DNA from 3 places in the Raoultella sp. genome. Region 1 is predicted to be linked to each of the others. Evidence: predicted binding sites of a transcription regulator. Region 1 holds the regulator's gene; each other region holds the start of a gene.

Region 1 (6,057 bases):
AATCAACGGCGATCTTGTTCGGCGAACATGACCGTACCATTATCGGTATCTTGCAGATTGGGGTGTTGGTACTGATGGCCGCTGTCGGCTGGCTGAACGGGCTGCACTGGGAATATTACTGGTCGCTGTTTATCGCCGCAGGACTGTTTTTCTGGCAGCAGAAGCTGATTTTCCGTCGCGAACGTGACGCCTGCTTTAAAGCGTTTTTAAATAATAACTACGTTGGACTGGTCGTGTTTCTCGGTCTGGCGATGAGCTATTTGCAGTAGTCTCTTTCTTTCCCCCGGCGTGCGGCGCAAACGCCGGGCCGGGGGAGAGGTAAGCCTGTCTCAGCCGTTACGCTTCATCCTGCGTGACGCTTTCAATCGTCAAGCGCACGTCCGACGTAATCAGGTCAGCCAGCATCTGGTACACCTTCAGCGTCTCTGACGGCTCCGCATCGCCGGTGTCGCTGATATAGCCCTCATCGCGCAGCGTCAGCACTAACGTACTGAATACCGCTTTATCGAAGAATTCCGGGGCGTTGATACCGTGCAGCACCGACAGACGCTGTGCCACCGTGCGGCTCTCTTTCTCCAGCGAACTACGGTTGATCGACGGGTTCGCGCTCAGCAGCCAGAAGGTAATGGCATAGCGCTGGAGCGTTTCACGCGCGCCTGCGGCCAACAGTTGCAAGGACCGGGAGTGGGACGGATTGATGCTGATTGCATCATCGCTCAGGACAATCAGCCCCTGGCGCTGCATTTCCGCCGCCAGCGCATCGATGATCCCAGCCAGCTCGGCTTTTTCCCAGCGCAGGAACAGCTCGGCCTTCAGCAGCGGATAGAACATCTCAACATGACGCAGTACTTCCGCGCGGGAGATACGACGATGCTGGGTAATAATTGCCGCCAGCAGCGACGGCAGCATCAGCATATGGGCGATGTTGTTGCGATAGTAGGTCATCAGCACCGCCTGCTCGCGCGGCAGAATGATGATATCGCCGATAGTGTCTTTCTCGACCTCGAACTTATTCATCTTCAGCGCGTGGTCAATCAGCTCGCTGGCGGAAGCCGCCGGCGTGGTCGCATCCGGGGAGTACGGCACGTTGCGCAGCAGATCGAGGTAACACTCCAGCTGTTGCGTCAGCTGTTCACGGGTCAACGAGCGTTGACGAGAGGCCAGCAGCGCGGTGCAGCACAGATTCATGGCGTTGGCTGCGCCGGCGTTGTTGATGCGCACCATCAGATCGGAAGCAATGTTGTTGACCGTCGGCGTCAGCCATGATGGGCGAACGGCTTCGATCGGATCGATAGACTCACGCCATTCCGGAACATGCTGGTTCAGGTAAGACATCAGCGGCAGCGGTTCGCCAAAGTTAACATAGCCCTGACCGAGGTTACGCAGCTTGCTCAGGCCGCGCAGCATTTGCGGCAGGCTCTCTTTTTCTTTCGTCGCGCCGCGCAGCTCTTTGGCGTAGGTGCCCACTTCCATCACGTGCTCGTAACCGATGTAGATAGGCACCAGCGTAATCGGACGGGTCCCGCCGCGCAGCATGGCCTGGATGGTCATCGACAGAGTACCGGTTTTCGGATCCAGCAGACGGCCGGTACGAGATCGGCCCCCTTCAACGAAGTACTCCACGGAGTAACCCCGGCTGAACAACTCGCCGAGATACTCGCGGAACACCGTTGAGTAGAGCTTATTGCCCTTAAAGGTGCGGCGAATAAAGAAGGCGCCGCCGCGGCGGAAAATGGGGCCTGCTGGCCAGAAGTTCAGGTTGATGCCGGCGGCAATATGCGGCGGCACCAGCCCCTGGTGATACAGAACGTAGGAGAGCAGCAGGTAATCCATATGACTACGATGGCACGGTACGTAGACAATTTCGTGCCCTTCATGGGCCAACTGACGTACGCGCTCGGCGTTGTGGACGTTGATCCCCTGATACAGACGGTTCCAGGTAAAGCCAAGAACGCGGTCAGTGAGGCGAATCATCTCATAAGAGAAGTTCGCGGCGATCTCTTCCATCAGTGCGATGGCGTTTTGCTGCGCCTTCTCATGGGAGATTTTCTTGCTGCGCGCTTCATCTTCCACCGCGCGGGCGATGGCTTTGGATGCCAGCAGCTTATTGAACAGATCCTGACGCGCCGGCAGGCGCGGACCGACGGCTGCCAGACGTTGGCGGGCGAAGTGCATACGCGCGACGCGGGCCAGCTTCTGGGCGATAATTTTATCGGTGCCGTGTTCGGTGGCCATTCTGCGCAGAGAAACCGGCGGCGAGAAACGGACAAAGCTGTCGCGTCCCAGCCACAGGACGGCGAAGAACTTCTGAATGCCATTCAGCATGCGCAGCGGCGGATTAACTTCGCCTTTTTCGCGCCCTGGCGCACGACCAAACATCACCGACACCGGCACCATTTGCACGTCCAGGTCAGGGTGGTTGCGGTGCAGATCCAGGTAGTCGTGGAACAGCTTAATCGACTCTTCTTTCGGCGCGTAGTAGGTAAAGACGCGCGGGCCGCCGTGGATAAATACGTAGCGCGGCAGCAGCGCGCCGTCAATTTCCAGCGGTTCAAGCGGATCGGGTAAATCGTGCTCCAGACACTGGGCACGCAAGGTCAGCAGGTCCGCCTTTGAATTATAAGGCAGGACGTACATGATAGGACGCGAGGTATCCAGCCCTAATTCCTGTGCAGGTTCTGCGGGAATAGACTTGCTTTTTACCAGCACCCGTAATGGTAAATTCAGTAATTTATAGTAAATTCGTTGCCAGCCGGACATAAACGATGTGAAGCCTCTGGTTAATCATGCAAATGCGCGGCAAGAATAACAGAAAGTGTGCAAAATTTCCGTTGCCACGCGGCAAACGCGTACACTCATTGACGTCATTTACATAAAAAGGTTCTTTTGATGGCCAATAATACCACTGGGTTAACCCGAATCATTAAAGCGGCAGGTTATTCCTGGAAAGGGTTCCGCGCGGCATGGATCAACGAGGCCGCATTTCGGCAAGAAGGCGTCGCCGCAATTGTTGCCGTCGCGATCGCCTGCTGGCTGGACGTGGACGCCATCACGCGTGTGCTGCTGATAGGCTCGGTCCTGATAGTGATGATAGTTGAAATTCTTAATAGCGCGATTGAAGCGGTGGTGGACCGTATTGGCCCTGAACATCATGAGCTGTCCGGTCGTGCGAAAGATATGGGCTCTGCGGCAGTGCTGCTGGCCATTGTGATCGCGCTGATCACCTGGGGCTTCTTGCTCTGGGCCCGCTATCACTAAGCGGCCGCTTTGTGAGATGTCCCGTGTTGCTATGTCTTCCCGATGATCGGGCAACCCCGATGGTTTTTTGTCCGACCGGCGACAATAACCCCTGGCGTAATGGGTTATCAGGGACACAAAATGGAAAGAATCTCCTGATTTTTGTGTGAAATTTGATTCCAAAATCACCGTTAGCTGTATATACTCACAGCATAACTGTATATACACCCAGGGGGCGGGATGAAAGCGTTAACGACCAGGCAGCAAGAGGTGTTTGATCTCATTCGGGATCACATCAGCCAGACGGGCATGCCGCCGACGCGTGCGGAAATTGCTCAGCGCTTGGGGTTCCGTTCTCCAAACGCGGCGGAAGAACACCTGAAAGCGCTGGCGCGTAAGGGCGCGATCGAGATTATCTCCGGCGCATCCCGGGGGATTCGCCTGCTGACGGAAGAAGAACCCGGCTTGCCGTTGATTGGCCGCGTGGCGGCCGGTGAACCACTGCTGGCTCAGCAGCATATTGAGGGCCATTTTCAGGTCGATCCGGCGATGTTCAAGCCGAATGCCGACTTTTTGCTGCGTGTTAGCGGTATGTCAATGAAAGACATCGGTATTCTCGATGGCGATTTGCTGGCGGTCCATAAAACTCAGGATGTCCGCAACGGCCAGGTTGTCGTGGCGCGTATTGATGAAGAGGTTACCGTTAAGCGTCTTAAAAAACAGGGTAACATCGTCGAACTTCTGCCAGAAAACAGCGAATTTTCCCCTATCGTGGTGAATCTACGCGAGCAAAACTTCACTATTGAAGGGCTGGCCGTCGGCGTGATTCGCAACGGTGAGTGGCTGTAACACCTTCTCCACGCAGCATCGTCTGATGCATGATGCTGCGCAGTCTCCTTCCGCTCAGGCTCTTTCTCATGTTTTTTAACGCTGCTGATAAGGCCCTGTGGCGCCTGGCGCTACCCATGATTTTCTCCAATATCACCGTTCCGCTGCTGGGACTGGTGGATACTGCGGTGATTGGTCATCTCGACAGCCCGGTTTACCTCGGCGGTGTCGCGATCGGCGCGACGGCCACCAGTTTTCTCTTCATGCTGCTGCTTTTCCTGCGAATGAGTACCACCGGACTGACAGCACAGGCCTTTGGCGCAAAGGATCCTCTCCGCCTGGCGCGGGCGCTGGTGCAGCCGCTGGGGCTGGCAACCGGCGCCGGCCTGCTGATTGTGCTTTTCCGAACCCCGCTTATCGATCTGGCGTTGCATATTGTTGGTGGCAATGAAGCGGTGCTAGAGCAGGCGCGGCGCTTTCTCGACATCCGCTGGTTGAGCGCGCCAGCATCGCTGGCAAATCTGGTGCTGCTCGGTTGGCTGCTGGGCGTGCAGTATGCCCGGGCGCCGGTGATTTTGCTGATCGTCGGCAATCTGCTGAATATCGTACTCGACCTTTGGCTGGTAATGGGCCTACAGATGAACGTCCAGGGCGCCGCGCTGGCAACGGTCACCGCTGAATATGTCACCTTGATCATGGGACTGCTGATGGCAAGGCGTGTGCTGACGCTGCGCGGTGTGTCTTTCGCCCTGCTGAAGCGCGCGTGGCGCGGAGACGTGCGCCGTTTGCTGGCGCTCAATCGCGATATCATGCTGCGTTCTCTGCTGCTCCAGCTCTGCTTCGGTGCGGTGACCGTCTTCGGCGCTCGCCTTGGTGGTGAAATCGTCGCCGTCAACGCGCTTCTGATGACTATGCTGACCTTCACCGCCTATGCCCTGGATGGATTCGCTTATGCCGTGGAAGCGCACTCCGGACAGGCGTACGGCGCGCGTAATGGTAGCCAACTGCTTGATGTCTGGCGGGCTGCCTGTCGTCAATCGGGAATGGTGGCGTTGGCTTTTGCGGCGACCTATGCCGTAGCGGGACAGCAGATTATCACCCTGTTGACCTCGCTGCCTTCGCTTCAGCTGCTTGCCGATCGCTACCTGATCTGGCAGATCGTTCTGCCGGTGATTGGCGTGTGGTGTTATTTGCTGGATGGCATGTTCATCGGTGCGACGCGCGGGGCTGAGATGCGCAACAGTATGGCGGTGGCGGCGGCGGGATTTGCCCTGACGTTGCTGATGCTGCCGGTCCTTGGCAACCACGCACTATGGCTGGCGCTGGCGGTGTTCCTCGCGCTGCGCGGTCTGTCGCTGGCGCTTATCTGGCGGCGACATTGGCGGCGTGGCACCTGGTTTTCGTAGTGATTTTTGACGTGTAATTGGTTAAAGATTCCGAATAATAAATTTAACTCAGAATTCTCATCTATAGTTAATACTATGTCCGGCACGTAGCGGGCTGTTAACTCACCGAACGATGAGGATTGAATTATGAACAAAGACGAAATCGGCGGTAACTGGAAACAGTTGAAAGGTAAAGCGAAAGAGAAATGGGGCAAGCTGACCGATGACGATATGACCGTCATTGAGGGTAAGCGTGACCAGCTGGTCGGTAAAATCCAGGAACGATATGGCTACGCCAAAGATCAGGCGGAGAAAGAAGTCTCTGACTGGGAACGAAAAAACGATCACCGCTGGTAGCAGTGGGGGTTAACGAATCAACCCTTTGTTATTGCCTGCCCGATGGTACACGGAGGTACCGGCAACCCGGATTTCCGCTGCGGCGATAGCCTCAGCGGGCTTTCTTTTTAATCTGGATAGTATGGTCGTGATGGCAGTGCTCCGGGGTGCTACAGGCTTCGACCTCGACACAACTTGCGCACAGGCCGTGGGCCTCAATCACATTATGGCGTAGCGCAAAGCCCATTCTGGCCGCCAGCGTATGCATAAT
Region 2 (6,057 bases), on a different contig from region 1:
CAGTTGCTGCAACTGGCGCGCGTCGGGCAATCATTTTCCGCCGGGAGCTACCAGCGCGTGCTGCTGAAAGAGGACGTGGTCGAACCGATTCGCGGTGAGCTGGAGAATATGCTGGAAGAGCGCCAGCAGACGCTGGCGCTCTCTTTCCCCGAGGGAGATGATGACAAGGATGTTATCGTCTCCGGCGATGTCACGCTGCTGCGCGTTGTGCTGCGCAATCTGGTAGAGAACGCGCATCGCTATAGCCCGGCGGGATCGAAGGTCAAAATCGCCATACAGGCTGGCACAACGCCTATTATGGCCGTAGAAGATGAAGGTCCGGGAATTGATGAAGCGAAAATTGGCGAACTGAGTAAAGCGTTTGTCCGCATGGACAGCCGCTACGGGGGCATTGGCCTAGGACTAAGCATTGTGACGCGCATCGTTCAGTTGCACGATGCCCAGTTCTTCTTACATAACCGGCAGCCGGGCCCCGGCGTTCGGGGCTGGATTCTGTTTCCTAAGCCTTCGCGTTAGAAAGTCAGCACCCACTGACGGACAAAAGCGACAACCACAACAAAAGCGCAGGCAATGGTCAGAGACTCACGGAAGGTTAATTTTTGCATGACACTATCCTCATCAGAATGAAGATAGTGTCGCCTGGCAAGATTAAGCAGACATTAAGCCAGCCGGAAAGCGCTAACAAAAAATCGGCGTCCCGTCACACTGCGGGCTCTGTGCGGCGGCGCATCGCGTCCTGCGGGCTCAGGATGCTGCGATAAACAGCTCGCGGAGCTGATGCAGCTGGTCACGAATTTGCGCGGCCTCTTCGAACTCCAGATTCTGCGCATGTTGCATCATCTGCCCTTCCAGCTCGTGAATTCTCTGCTGCAGCGCTTTTGGCGTCAGCGCCACGTCAGGCGTATCCGCCTCAACCGGCGAGCGTGATTTTCCGCGGCCCTTGGCTTTCGTCTTCGCCAGATTGCTGCCCAGTTGCAGAATATCGACCACTTTTTTATTCAGTCCCTGCGGGGTGATGCCGTGCTCTTCATTATAGCGCTGCTGTTTCTCACGGCGACGCTCGGTCTCGCTGATGGCTTTCGCCATTGAAGCGGTAATCTTATCGCCGTATAGAATCGCTTTACCGTTGATGTTACGCGCGGCGCGGCCAATGGTCTGAATCAGCGAACGTTCCGAACGCAGGAAGCCCTCTTTATCGGCGTCGAGAATCGCCACCAGCGATACTTCCGGCATATCCAGCCCTTCACGCAGCAGGTTGATGCCGACCAGGACATCGAACTCGCCCAGCCGCAGGTCGCGGATAATTTCCATGCGCTCCACGGTATCGATATCGGAGTGCAGGTAGCGTACGCGCTCGCCGTGCTCTTCAAGATACTCCGTTAAATCCTCCGCCATCCGTTTGGTCAAGGTGGTGACCAGCACGCGCTCGTTGATGGCGACGCGGATGCGAATTTCCGACAGCAGGTCATCAACCTGAGTCGCCACCGGACGCACTTCAATAAGCGGGTCAAGCAGCCCGGTCGGGCGAACCACCTGATCGACCACCTCATCGCCGGATTTATCCAGCTCATAAGGACCCGGCGTCGCCGAGACATAAATGGTCTGCGGCGCCAGCGCCTCAAACTCTTCGAACTTCAGCGGGCGGTTATCCAGCGCCGACGGCAGACGGAAACCATACTCCACCAATGTCTCTTTACGCGCCCGATCGCCGCGGTACATGCCACCGATTTGCGGAATAGTGACGTGGGATTCATCAATCACCAGCAAACCGTCTGCCGGCAGGTAATCAAACAGCGTCGGCGGCGGTTCGCCCGGTCCGCGACCGGAAAGATAGCGCGAGTAGTTTTCGATGCCCGAGCAGTAGCCCAGCTCGTTCATCATTTCGAGGTCAAACTGCGTCCGCTGGGACAGTCGCTGCTCTTCGAGCAACTTGTTGTTGCTCAGCAGCGCCTTCCGCCTGTCGGCCAGCTCGACTTTAATCTCCTCCATCGCCTGAACGATACGCTCGCGTGGCGTCACGTAGTGCGTTTTCGGGTAGATGGTATAGCGCGGAATCGTCGATTCAACCTGACCGGTCAGCGGGTCGAACAGCGACAGCCGCTCAACCTCTTCATCGAACAGCTCAATACGCAGCGCAATATCGTCGGATTCCGCCGGGAAGACATCGATCACTTCACCGCGCACACGGAAGGTACCGCGCTGGAAGGCCTGATCGTTACGGGTATATTGCAGCTCCGCCAGACGGCGCAAAATCGCCCGCTGGTCGATCAGCATGCCGGTGGTCAGGTGCAGCATCATCTTCAGGTAGAGATCCGGGTCGCCCAGACCGTAGATAGCCGATACCGAGGCCACCACCACCACATCGCGCCGCTCAAGCAGGGCTTTAGTCGCCGACAGACGCATCTGCTCGATATGCTCGTTCACAGACGCGTCTTTTTCGATGAAGGTGTCCGAGCTCGGCACATAGGCTTCAGGCTGATAGTAATCGTAGTAGGAGACAAAATACTCCACCGCATTGTCCGGGAAAAACTCTTTCATTTCGCCGTACAGCTGCGCCGCCAGGGTCTTATTCGGCGCCAGCACCATCGTCGGACGCTGCAGATCGGCGATAATGTTCGCAATGGTGAACGTCTTGCCCGACCCGGTCACCCCCAGCAGCGTTTGGTGTGCCAGACCATCTTCCAGCCCTTCTTCCAGGCGTCGGATAGCTTCCGGCTGGTCGCCAGAAGGACGGAATGCGGAATGCAACGTGAACGTTTTACTCATATGTCTGGCCCTGAAGAAGGATGAAGCGCCTGGTGGTATGCGCAGGTGTTTAATTCTACCCTTCACGCTCACTTTTGCCAACAAACAATACTGGATATAAAAACAGTACCCTGTTACTGTTTGTTCCTGAAATCGCCTGCACGCGCATCGTTTTGGGGTAAAAACAGACCATCCCGCAGAATAATTCGCCAGACAGTAGGGTTATCCCCAAAAAAAAATGTCATTTAACATTTGTCAAGCAAGGCGGTGAATCTTTTGTGGCAGCAGGTGACACTTTCCTTACAGCCATTGCTTTTATTCAACTAATTGATATTTAATGATATTAAACAAAAGATGGGTTTCGCGCCAATTCAGCCGCAGGCCGCGTAATCTCTAGCTTACCGCAAGTTCTCTAACTCTAATACACAAGGTTATCCACAGGAATAGTGGATAACTGTCTGCAGGCCATGGCTTCTGCCACCCCGCAGAAATCGACCACCGGTGAAAATCGAGCGTCTAAAAAAAATTATCGAATTATTTTTGATATTTGTCAGCTAAAGGTGCCTGCCTTTTTGTTGCTTTCTGCACCATTTTTCATAGGCGTAAGCACCGGGAGAGTGCAACCGTCTTGCTGATCCGCTTTCGCCCCCCCTGCAACACCTGCGCGTACGGGAAAAAACCGAAACATCTTTTTCCTGGCAAGAGATTTGCAGAATCTTCATATCGCCCGCAATCCCCAAAAAGGAGAAAACGTCTATGTTGAGCCTACGCGCAGTCAATCAATACTACGGAAATCAGCACACGCTATGGAATGTCGACCTTGAACTTCAACCGGGAGAGTGCACCTGCGTGATGGGACTCCAGGGGATGGGGAAAACCACCCTGGTGAACTGCATTACCGGACATCTCCCGGTCGCCAGCGGCAGTATGACCTGGCATGAGGCCGGTTCGCCGCCATGTGATATCACGCCGCTTTCCGCCCATTCCCGTTCGATTATTGGCATCAGCTATGTCCCGCAGGACAGGCGGATCTTTTCTCAACTGAGCGTGGAGGAAAATCTGCATATTGCGCTGGCCGCCGGCGGGAATCCGGGCATCGCCGTAAAAGGGGAGATTTACGACTTTTTCCCGGATCTCTACGCACAACGTCAGCATAAAGGCGCCATGTTGTCGGAAGAGGACCAGTATCAGCTGGCGCTGGCGAGTGCGCTGGTTGTCCAGCCGCGGCTGCTGATTCTTGATGAGCCGTCGCGCGGCAGCGGACAGCACTTCCTGCATAAGCTTGGCGACCTGCTGGTGCGACTGAACCGCGACATCGGTTTAACGGTGCTGCTTGCGGAACAGCACCTGCCGTTTATTCGCCGGGTGGCGGACCGTTTTTTTCTGCTGCATCGCGGGCGCAACGTGGCGCAAGGCCGCGTTATCCAGCTGGATGAACCGCTGCTGGCACAGTGGATGACGCCCGATCCAGCGCGCTGAGGTCCAGATACTGGCCGAGATCCTCGCGCTGAGACGCGTCCGCCAGCCACGGGATCTCGCCCAGCAACGGCGCTGCAAGCCGATCGTTGAGGGTCGCCAGATATTCTGCATGGCGTTTACCCGGCGGCTGGATATCGTTTGCAATCCAGCCCACCAGCGGCAGACCGGCCTGACGTACCGCCAGGGCCGTCAGCAGCGCGTGGTTGATGCAGCCCAGTTTAATACCGACCACCAAAATGACAGGCAGCTGTTCGTCGCGTACCCAATCGGCAAAACTCAGCGTTGCGGATAGCGGCGTAAACCAGCCCCCCGCCCCCTCAACCAGCACCCATTCCGCCAGCGTCTCCAGTTCATGCAGCCCGGCAGAGAGCGCATCGCCGGTAATCGGCCGCCCTTCCTCCGCGCTCACAATATGCGGTGAAGTCGGTTCGGCGAAGGTAAAGGGGTTGACCTGCGCATAGCTCAGCGCCACACCGCTATTGCGCTGGAGCGCCAGCGCATCATCGTTACGCAGTCCGTGCGCCGTCAACTCACTCCCGGAAGCCACCGGTTTATAGCCCGCGCTCTTCAGGCCCGACAGCCTTGCCGCCTGCAACAAGGCGCAGCTAGTGACAGTCTTACCGACTTCAGTGTCGGTTCCGGTAACGAAAAAACGTTTAGTCACGCTCAATGACTCCTGTAAAAAGATGGTACGTCAGCGGGTACTGGCCCTGCTGTTTTGGCCAGGCAAGCTGCAGCTGACGCAGTTTTCCCCGGCTCAACGGCGCCGCGCTGCGCCCCTGATGCAAATGCGTTGCCCCAATCCCTTTGAGCGAGCGCATCGCGCTCAGGGCATCGGCAAACGGCAGACTGACAGCGTGAACCGCGCCAACGGCTCGCCGCCCGGCCAGCGCCTCGCGCACCACCTGCTCGCTGAGAAAACGGTTGGCATGGGGATGCGCATCGATGGCGCGCCAGGCCTGATTCAGCTCGGGAAGCGAGTCGGCCAGCAAGGTGGTGAACGCCACCTGACCGCCCGGACGCACCACCCGACACAGTTCATCGAGCGCGCCAGCCAGACTCTCGCACCACTGAACCGCCAGATTGCTCCACGCCAGATCGACGCAGGCATCGGCCAGCGGCAGCGACTCAATATCTCCTTCCAGATAACGATGTGCGCATTCGTTGCGCTGCGCCTGGGCCAACATCTCAACGGACAGATCCAGCGCCGTCACATGACTGCCGACATTGTGCCAGTAGCGGCTCATGCTGCCGGGTCCGCAGCCAGCGTCCAGCACCGCTGAAAAGGTGCGGCCATGGAGCTGACGCAGCAACAGTTCGGCACTGTAACGCTGCAGCGCGTCGTGTTGCGAATAGTGGCTGGCTGCCCGACCAAAGGCCGCGGCCACCGCCTGTTTATTCACCGACGCCATGCAGCACCTCCAGCAGACGGGTGATATCGGTCGGCTCATGGGCCGCGGTCAGCGTCAAGCGCAGTCGAGCGCTGCCTGCTGGCACCGTGGGCGGACGAATAGCCGTTGCCCAACAGCCCTGCTCGCGCAAGCGCGTCGCCAGCCGTAACGCCCGCGTATTGTCGCCGACGATCAGCGGCTGAATCGCGCTGGTCGAGGTGCTCAGTTCCCCCGGAAAGCCTGCCATACCGTCGCGGAATTGCGCCACGCGGCTGGTCAGTGTTTCCCGCCGCTGCTGGCCGTCATCGCTGCGGATCACCGCCAACGCGGCGCTCAGCGCAACCGCCTGGGCCGGCGGCATGGCGGTGCTGTAAATCAGATGTCGGGCAAACTGCAGCAGATAGTCCGCCAGCGCCTCGTCGCACAGAACCGCCGCGCCGCT
Region 3 (6,057 bases), on a different contig from region 1:
TCATGGCTTTCAGGGTCTCCTGATCCGGGTGCATGCGAATAGATTCCGCCAGGTAACGATAACTTTCACCGTCTTTGGCAACCAGTTCTCCTACGCGCGGCAACACGTGGAAGGAGTAGGCGTCATAGGCTTTGCTGAGCGGCTCAATAATCGGTTTCGAGAACTCCAGCACCAGCAGACGACCGCCCGGCTTCAGGACGCGATACATTGAACGCAGCGCTTTGTCTTTATCGGTGACATTACGCAGACCAAACGAAATCGTGATGCAGTCAAAAGTGTTGTCGGCAAACGGCAGCGCTTCCGCATTAGCCTGAATGTATTCAACGTTGCCGACGATACCGATATTGCGCAGCTTTTCCCGCCCCATTTTCAGCATGGAGTCGTTGATATCCGCCAGCATGACGCGACCCGTTTCACCCACCAGGCGAGAGAACTTCGCCGTCAGGTCGCCGGTGCCGCCGGCCAGATCCAGAACGGTCTGTCCACGGCGTACACCGCTGCAATCGATGGTGAAACGCTTCCACAAACGATGAATACCGAACGACATCAGATCATTCATAACATCATATTTTGCGGCCACAGAATGGAATACATGTGCCACCATGTCCGCCTTCTGCTCTTTGGCTACCGTCTGAAAACCAAAGTGCGTCGTTTCTTGTGAATCCTCAACCATCTCAATGCCTGCTTATCAAGAAAATGTTCATCGAGTGTAACAGATTCAGCGCATTTCCCATACGGTTCAACGCGGCGAAGCGGGCTCGCCGGACATCGCCTCATCGGTCGGATCGGACGTAAATTCGTTATCGTCAAGCGCGTTGTCATCTTCTTCAGAACAAAATTCGTCGTCCTGAGCCGTTGCCTGATCGACTAAATCAGGATTAATCCCGCGCTTCACTTCAACGCCGAGACCGCGGAACGCTTCTGCCTGCACCAGCAGATTCCCGCGCCCGGAAGTGAGCTTTTTCATCGCCTGGCGATAGTTATCCTGCGCTTTATCGAGGCACTGCCCGATGGCGGACATATCATCAACGAACAATCGCATTTTGTCGTACAGGCGACCTGCGCGCTCAGCGATTTTCTGCGCATTGCGGCTTTGATGTTCATAGCGCCAGAGATTGGCAATCGTGCGCAGCGCCACCAGCAGCGTCGTCGGACTGACCAGCATAATGTTGTTCTTCAACGCTTCGCTGATAAGCTCAGGCTGGCGATCGATAGCCAGCAGGAAAGCCGGCTCCACGGGAATAAACATCAGGACATAGTCGAGTGAGCGCAGGCCCGGCAGCTGTTGATAATCTTTACGCCCGAGCAGGCGAATATGGTTACGCACTGAGGCGATATGCTCCTGCAGCGCCGCCTCGCGGGTGTAGTCATCTTCGGCATTAAAATAGCGTTCGTAGGCAACCAGCGTCATTTTGGCATCAATGACCACGTCCTTCCCCTGCGGCAGACGGACGATCACATCGGGCTGCATGCGCGAACGGCCTTCCGTTTCGATGCTGACCTGGGTCTGATATTCATACCCTTCGCGTAGCCCGGAAGCTTCCAGCACGCGGGTTAACACCACTTCACCCCAGTTACCCTGGGTTTTGTTATCCCCTTTCAACGCCCGGGTCAGATTCAGCGCCTCCTGCGCCATCTGCGCGTTCAACTGCTGCAGATTGCGGATCTCATGAGCCAGAGTATGCCGTTCGCGCGCCTCCTGGCCAAAACTGTCCTGCACCTGGCGGCGGAAACCGTCCAGCTGTTCACGTAGCGGCGTCAGCAGACCATGTAAACTCTGCCGGTTCTGCTCATCAACGCGCCGGTTGCTGTGTTCGAAAATGCGGTTTGCCAGGTTTTCAAACTGCTCGCTCAGACGCTGTTCGCTATTCACCATCTGGCGGATTTTATCCTCGGCATGCATCCGGGTAGATTCAAGGCGGGTAGTGACTTCGCGGAGGTCAGCCTCCAGAGAACTATTGATGTCGCGCAGGCTGCGCAGTTCGTTATTCAGCAGCTCGCATTCATCGCGCCAGTGGGCCTCCTGCACCAGTTGCTGGCGCACGGCGCTGAGTTCGATATCCAGTTCACGACGCTCTTCGATAAGGTCGGCGCGAATTTGGTCAGCTTTGGCTTTGGTCGCCAGCCATCCTGCGACCAGCCCTCCAGCCAGCGCCACGATGGCACTTATCACAATCGAGATATCCACAACGCCCCCTGCGGCAACAACTTACGGCACAAAATAGAATTGTGCTGTACAAACGTCCAGTTTAAAAGCGATTTCCTGCGAGGCGTGGCGCAAAAAAGAAAGGCCGGAAGATCCGGCCCTGGGTTGAGAGACGAGGAATTACAGCAGGCGACGAGCCGCTTCCACGACGATGTTTACCGCGTGGCTTTCGGTTTGCTTCATGGTTTCCGCGTTCGGAATTTCCTGCTGGGTACGATTGACGATAACTCCGGCAACCATCCCGGCACGCAGTCCCTGGCTGGCGCACATGGTCAGCAGGGTCGCCGATTCCATCTCGTAGTTCATGACCCCCATTGACTGCCACTCTTCCATAGACCCTTTAAAACGGCTGACCACGCGGCCGGAGAAGGTATCGTAGCGCTCCTGGCCCGGGTAGAAGGTGTCAGATGAAGCGGTAACGCCGATATGAGTGGTCGCACCGATCGATTTTGCCGCGTCCACCAGCGCGGTGGTACAGGCAAAGTCAGCCACGGCCGGGTATTCCATCGGCGCAAAGTGCAGACTCGCGCCATCGAGACGTACGGAGGCGGTGGTGACCAGCACGTCGCCGACGTTAATGTGTGGCTGGATAGCGCCAGTGGTACCGATACGCAGGAAGGTCCGAATCCCTAACTGCGCCAGTTCTTCAACGGCAATGGACGTTGACGGACCACCGATACCAGTAGAGCAGACAATAACCGGCTTACCATTCAGTTCGGCACGCCAGGAGGTAAATTCGCGATGAGATGCCAGCTTGACCGGCTTATCCATCAGCACGGCGATCTTTTCCACACGCTCCGGATCGCCAGGGACGATAGCCAGCGTAGCCCCTTGTAAATCGTTTTTGGTGAGGCCGAGATGAAAAACATCAGACTTAGACATAAAAAAACTCCTCTGTGGGTCGAATTATCAGCAGAAGCAAAACGGTACTTTACAGAAGCTATTCGCTTAATTTTGTGACAAAAATCACCATGAATAAAAATCATTGCAATGATTTTCCATGAAAAAGTGATAAACATCACATTAACAAGTTATATTCATCGTGCCTGAACAAAAGATAGCCTGTTTCAGGCACTGTGCTTTGTTAACGTCCGGTCGATAGCGTCTATAGTTATCGATGCGCTAATAAATAAGGGTACGGAGAATACCATGACCACAACCAAGCAACCTGGCTTTGCGCCTGCAGCCTCGCCGCACGCTTCTACCGCCGTTCATACCTCGGAGGAAAGCATCACCACAGGCGAAACGTCGATCCCTACTCAGGGAGAGAACATGCCGGCATACCATGCTCGTCCGAAAAACGCCGATGGCCTGCTCCCGGTCGTTATCGTTGTTCAGGAAATTTTCGGCGTCCATGAACATATCCGCGACATTTGCCGCCGTCTGGCACAGGAGGGATATCTGGCTATTGCACCAGAGCTCTACTTCCGTCAGGGCGATCCGAATGACTATACCGATATCCCTACCTTGTTCCAGGAACTGGTCAGCAAAGTACCGGATGCCCAGGTGCTGGCGGACCTCGACCATGTCGCCAGCTGGGCTGCACGCCACGGAGGCGATGCTCACCGCCTGCTGATCACCGGCTTCTGCTGGGGTGGACGCATTACCTGGCTTTATGCCGCCCACAACCCGCAACTGAAGGCCGCCGTCGCCTGGTACGGGAAGCTGGTCGGGCAGAAAACCCTGAACTCAGCGAAATATCCGGTGGATATCGCTGTTGATCTCAACGCACCGGTGCTGGGGTTGTACGGTGGCAAAGACGCCAGCATCCCGCAGGATACGGTGGAAACCATGCGTCACGCGCTTCGCGCGGCCAACGCCAAAGCGGAGATCGTCGTCTACCCGGAAGCCGATCACGCCTTTAACGCCGACTATCGCGCCAGCTATCATGAAGAGTCGGCCAAAGACGGCTGGCAGCGCATGCTGGCGTGGTTTGCACTGTATGGCGGGAAGCGCGGGTGAGCCGCTAACGGTTGCCGATATGGCGGTTAATCATGTCGGCGATCGTTCCGTCATTCATCCATTCCGCCAGGCAACCACAGACAAATTCATAGTGCTGTCGCCTGTTTCGGGGGACACAAATCGCTTGCTGTATCTGGCTGAAGCTATCAGGCAGTAAGCGAAGCTGTGGATATTCCCGTGCCACGCTGGCAAGCGGTTGACGGATCCCGGCAACCATATCCCCTTCCCCAGCGATAAAAGCGCGAATCGCCTCCTGGGAAGTGGCGTACTGCTGCATCGCCGCATGATGTAGCGTTCGAATCAGATGCAGCTCATAGGCCGCGCCTTTCCCGACGTTAATCGTTACTCCCGGACGATCCATTTCCTGTACGGAGTGAATATCGCTGTCGTTTCTGACCAGCACTGAACTTTCAATTGTGACATAGGGCGGGGTGAAGCACAGTTTGTCTTCACGAGCGGGATCAATCGCCAGAAAAGCAATATCCCACTGGTCCAGCAAGGCCGCATCAACCACTTTTCCAGCCGTCGGCCAGGTCACAAATCGCGCCTCGCCACCGCATTCAGCGGCCAGTTTTTTGGCTAATTCGGCGGTGATACCGCCAGGGGTATTATCCGGCAATAACGTGGCGAGAACCGGGTTCCCCAGATTAATAGCAAAACGTAAAGACCGCTGCAGATCGTCAAGCCTGGTCATCATTCTCCTCCAGGAATATCTGTGCTTGCTCGGTGCAGCTAAGCGTAGCCCAGCCGGGGAAACTCCGCAGGTTGAACAGTGCATTTACCCGCACGGAATAAAAAAGACAAAAAAGAAGAGGAGGCCTGAGCCTCCTCCGGGACGGGGGGACTGAATTATGCCTGGCGCAGGTTCTGCGCAGCTTTCACCATGTTGGCCAGCGCGGCGCGGGTTTCCGGCCAGCCGCGGGTTTTCAGGCCGCAATCCGGGTTGACCCACAGACGCTCTGCCGGGATACGCTGCGCCGCTTTCGCCAGCAGCGCTTGAATCCACTCCACGCTCGGGACGTTCGGTGAATGGATGTCATATACGCCCGGCCCGATTTCATTCGGGTATTCAAACTCTTCAAACGACTCCAGCAGCTCCATGTCAGAGCGCGAGGTTTCAATGGTGATCACATCCGCATCCAGCGCGGCAATCGAATCCATGATGTCATTGAACTCGCAATAACACATATGGGTGTGGATCTGAGTATCATCCCGCGCCACCGCAGCGTTGATCCGGAAGGCTTCCACGCCCCACTGCAGGTAAGCATCCCAGTCACTACGCTTGAGCGGCAGGCCTTCACGCAGCGCCGGTTCATCAATCTGGATGATGCCGATACCGGCCGCTTCCAGATCCGCCACTTCGTCACGCAGCGCCAGCGCAATCTGTTTCGCGATGGTTTCGCGGCTGGCGTCTTCACGCGGGAAAGACCAGCAAAGAATCGTCACCGGACCGGTCAGCATGCCTTTCACCGGCTTGTCGGTCAGCGACTGCGCAAACTTCGCCCACTCAACGGTGATCGCTTCCGGGCGGCTGACATCCCCGATAACCACCGGCGGTTTCACGCAGCGGGAGCCGTAGCTCTGTACCCAGCCATTTTGCGTGAAGATGAACCCGTCGAGGTGTTCACCGAAGTACTCCACCATGTCGTTACGCTCGGCTTCGCCGTGAACCAGAACATCTAACCCTAAACGTTCCTGCTCAACAATCGCCTGTCTGATGTGTTCAGCAATACCGGTGCGGTAGTTGCTGGCATCGAGATTGCCTTTTTTGAAGTCCAGACGCAGGCCGCGGATCTCTGTAGTTTGTGGGAAAGAGCCGATGGTCGTGGTCGGCCACGCCGGCAGATTGAAGCGCGCACGTTGCGCCTGGGCGCGCTCAGCGTACGAAC

What was found. The regulator LexA, encoded in region 1, represses DNA repair genes until DNA is damaged. The targets are predictions, from matches to a motif close to TNCTGTATGTACATACAGNA.
Region 2: the regulator LexA is predicted to act here: its motif matches at 2,855-2,874, upstream of uvrB (excinuclease ABC subunit UvrB).
Region 3: the regulator LexA is predicted to act here: its motif matches at 2,231-2,250, upstream of rmuC (DNA recombination protein RmuC).

The regions. Positions count from the first base shown of each region.
Region 1 covers NZ_JBCNNS010000050.1:9,337-15,393, forward strand. Annotated here, with positions in the region: gene ubiA (4-hydroxybenzoate octaprenyltransferase) at 1-269, shown strand, start outside; gene plsB (glycerol-3-phosphate 1-O-acyltransferase PlsB) at 337-2,760, opposite strand; gene ACZAHD_RS11085 (diacylglycerol kinase) at 2,890-3,258, shown strand; gene lexA (transcriptional repressor LexA) at 3,478-4,086, shown strand; gene dinF (MATE family efflux transporter DinF) at 4,155-5,471, shown strand; gene ACZAHD_RS11100 (CsbD family protein) at 5,598-5,807, shown strand; gene zur (zinc uptake transcriptional repressor Zur) at 5,899-6,057, opposite strand, start outside.
Region 2 covers NZ_JBCNNS010000006.1:29,801-35,857, forward strand. Annotated here, with positions in the region: gene pmrB (two-component system sensor histidine kinase PmrB) at 1-516, shown strand, start outside; gene uvrB (excinuclease ABC subunit UvrB) at 745-2,766, opposite strand; gene ACZAHD_RS01800 (ABC transporter ATP-binding protein) at 3,502-4,224, shown strand; gene bioD (dethiobiotin synthase) at 4,166-4,888, opposite strand; gene bioC (malonyl-ACP O-methyltransferase BioC) at 4,881-5,636, opposite strand; gene bioF (8-amino-7-oxononanoate synthase) at 5,620-6,057, opposite strand, start outside.
Region 3 covers NZ_JBCNNS010000018.1:38,014-44,070, reverse strand. Annotated here, with positions in the region: gene ubiE (bifunctional demethylmenaquinone methyltransferase/2-methoxy-6-polyprenyl-1,4-benzoquinol methylase UbiE) at 1-673, opposite strand, end outside; gene rmuC (DNA recombination protein RmuC) at 740-2,188, opposite strand; gene udp (uridine phosphorylase) at 2,327-3,088, opposite strand; gene ACZAHD_RS04965 (dienelactone hydrolase family protein) at 3,356-4,168, shown strand; gene ACZAHD_RS04960 (transporter substrate-binding domain-containing protein) at 4,173-4,862, opposite strand; gene metE (5-methyltetrahydropteroyltriglutamate--homocysteine S-methyltransferase) at 5,018-6,057, opposite strand, start outside.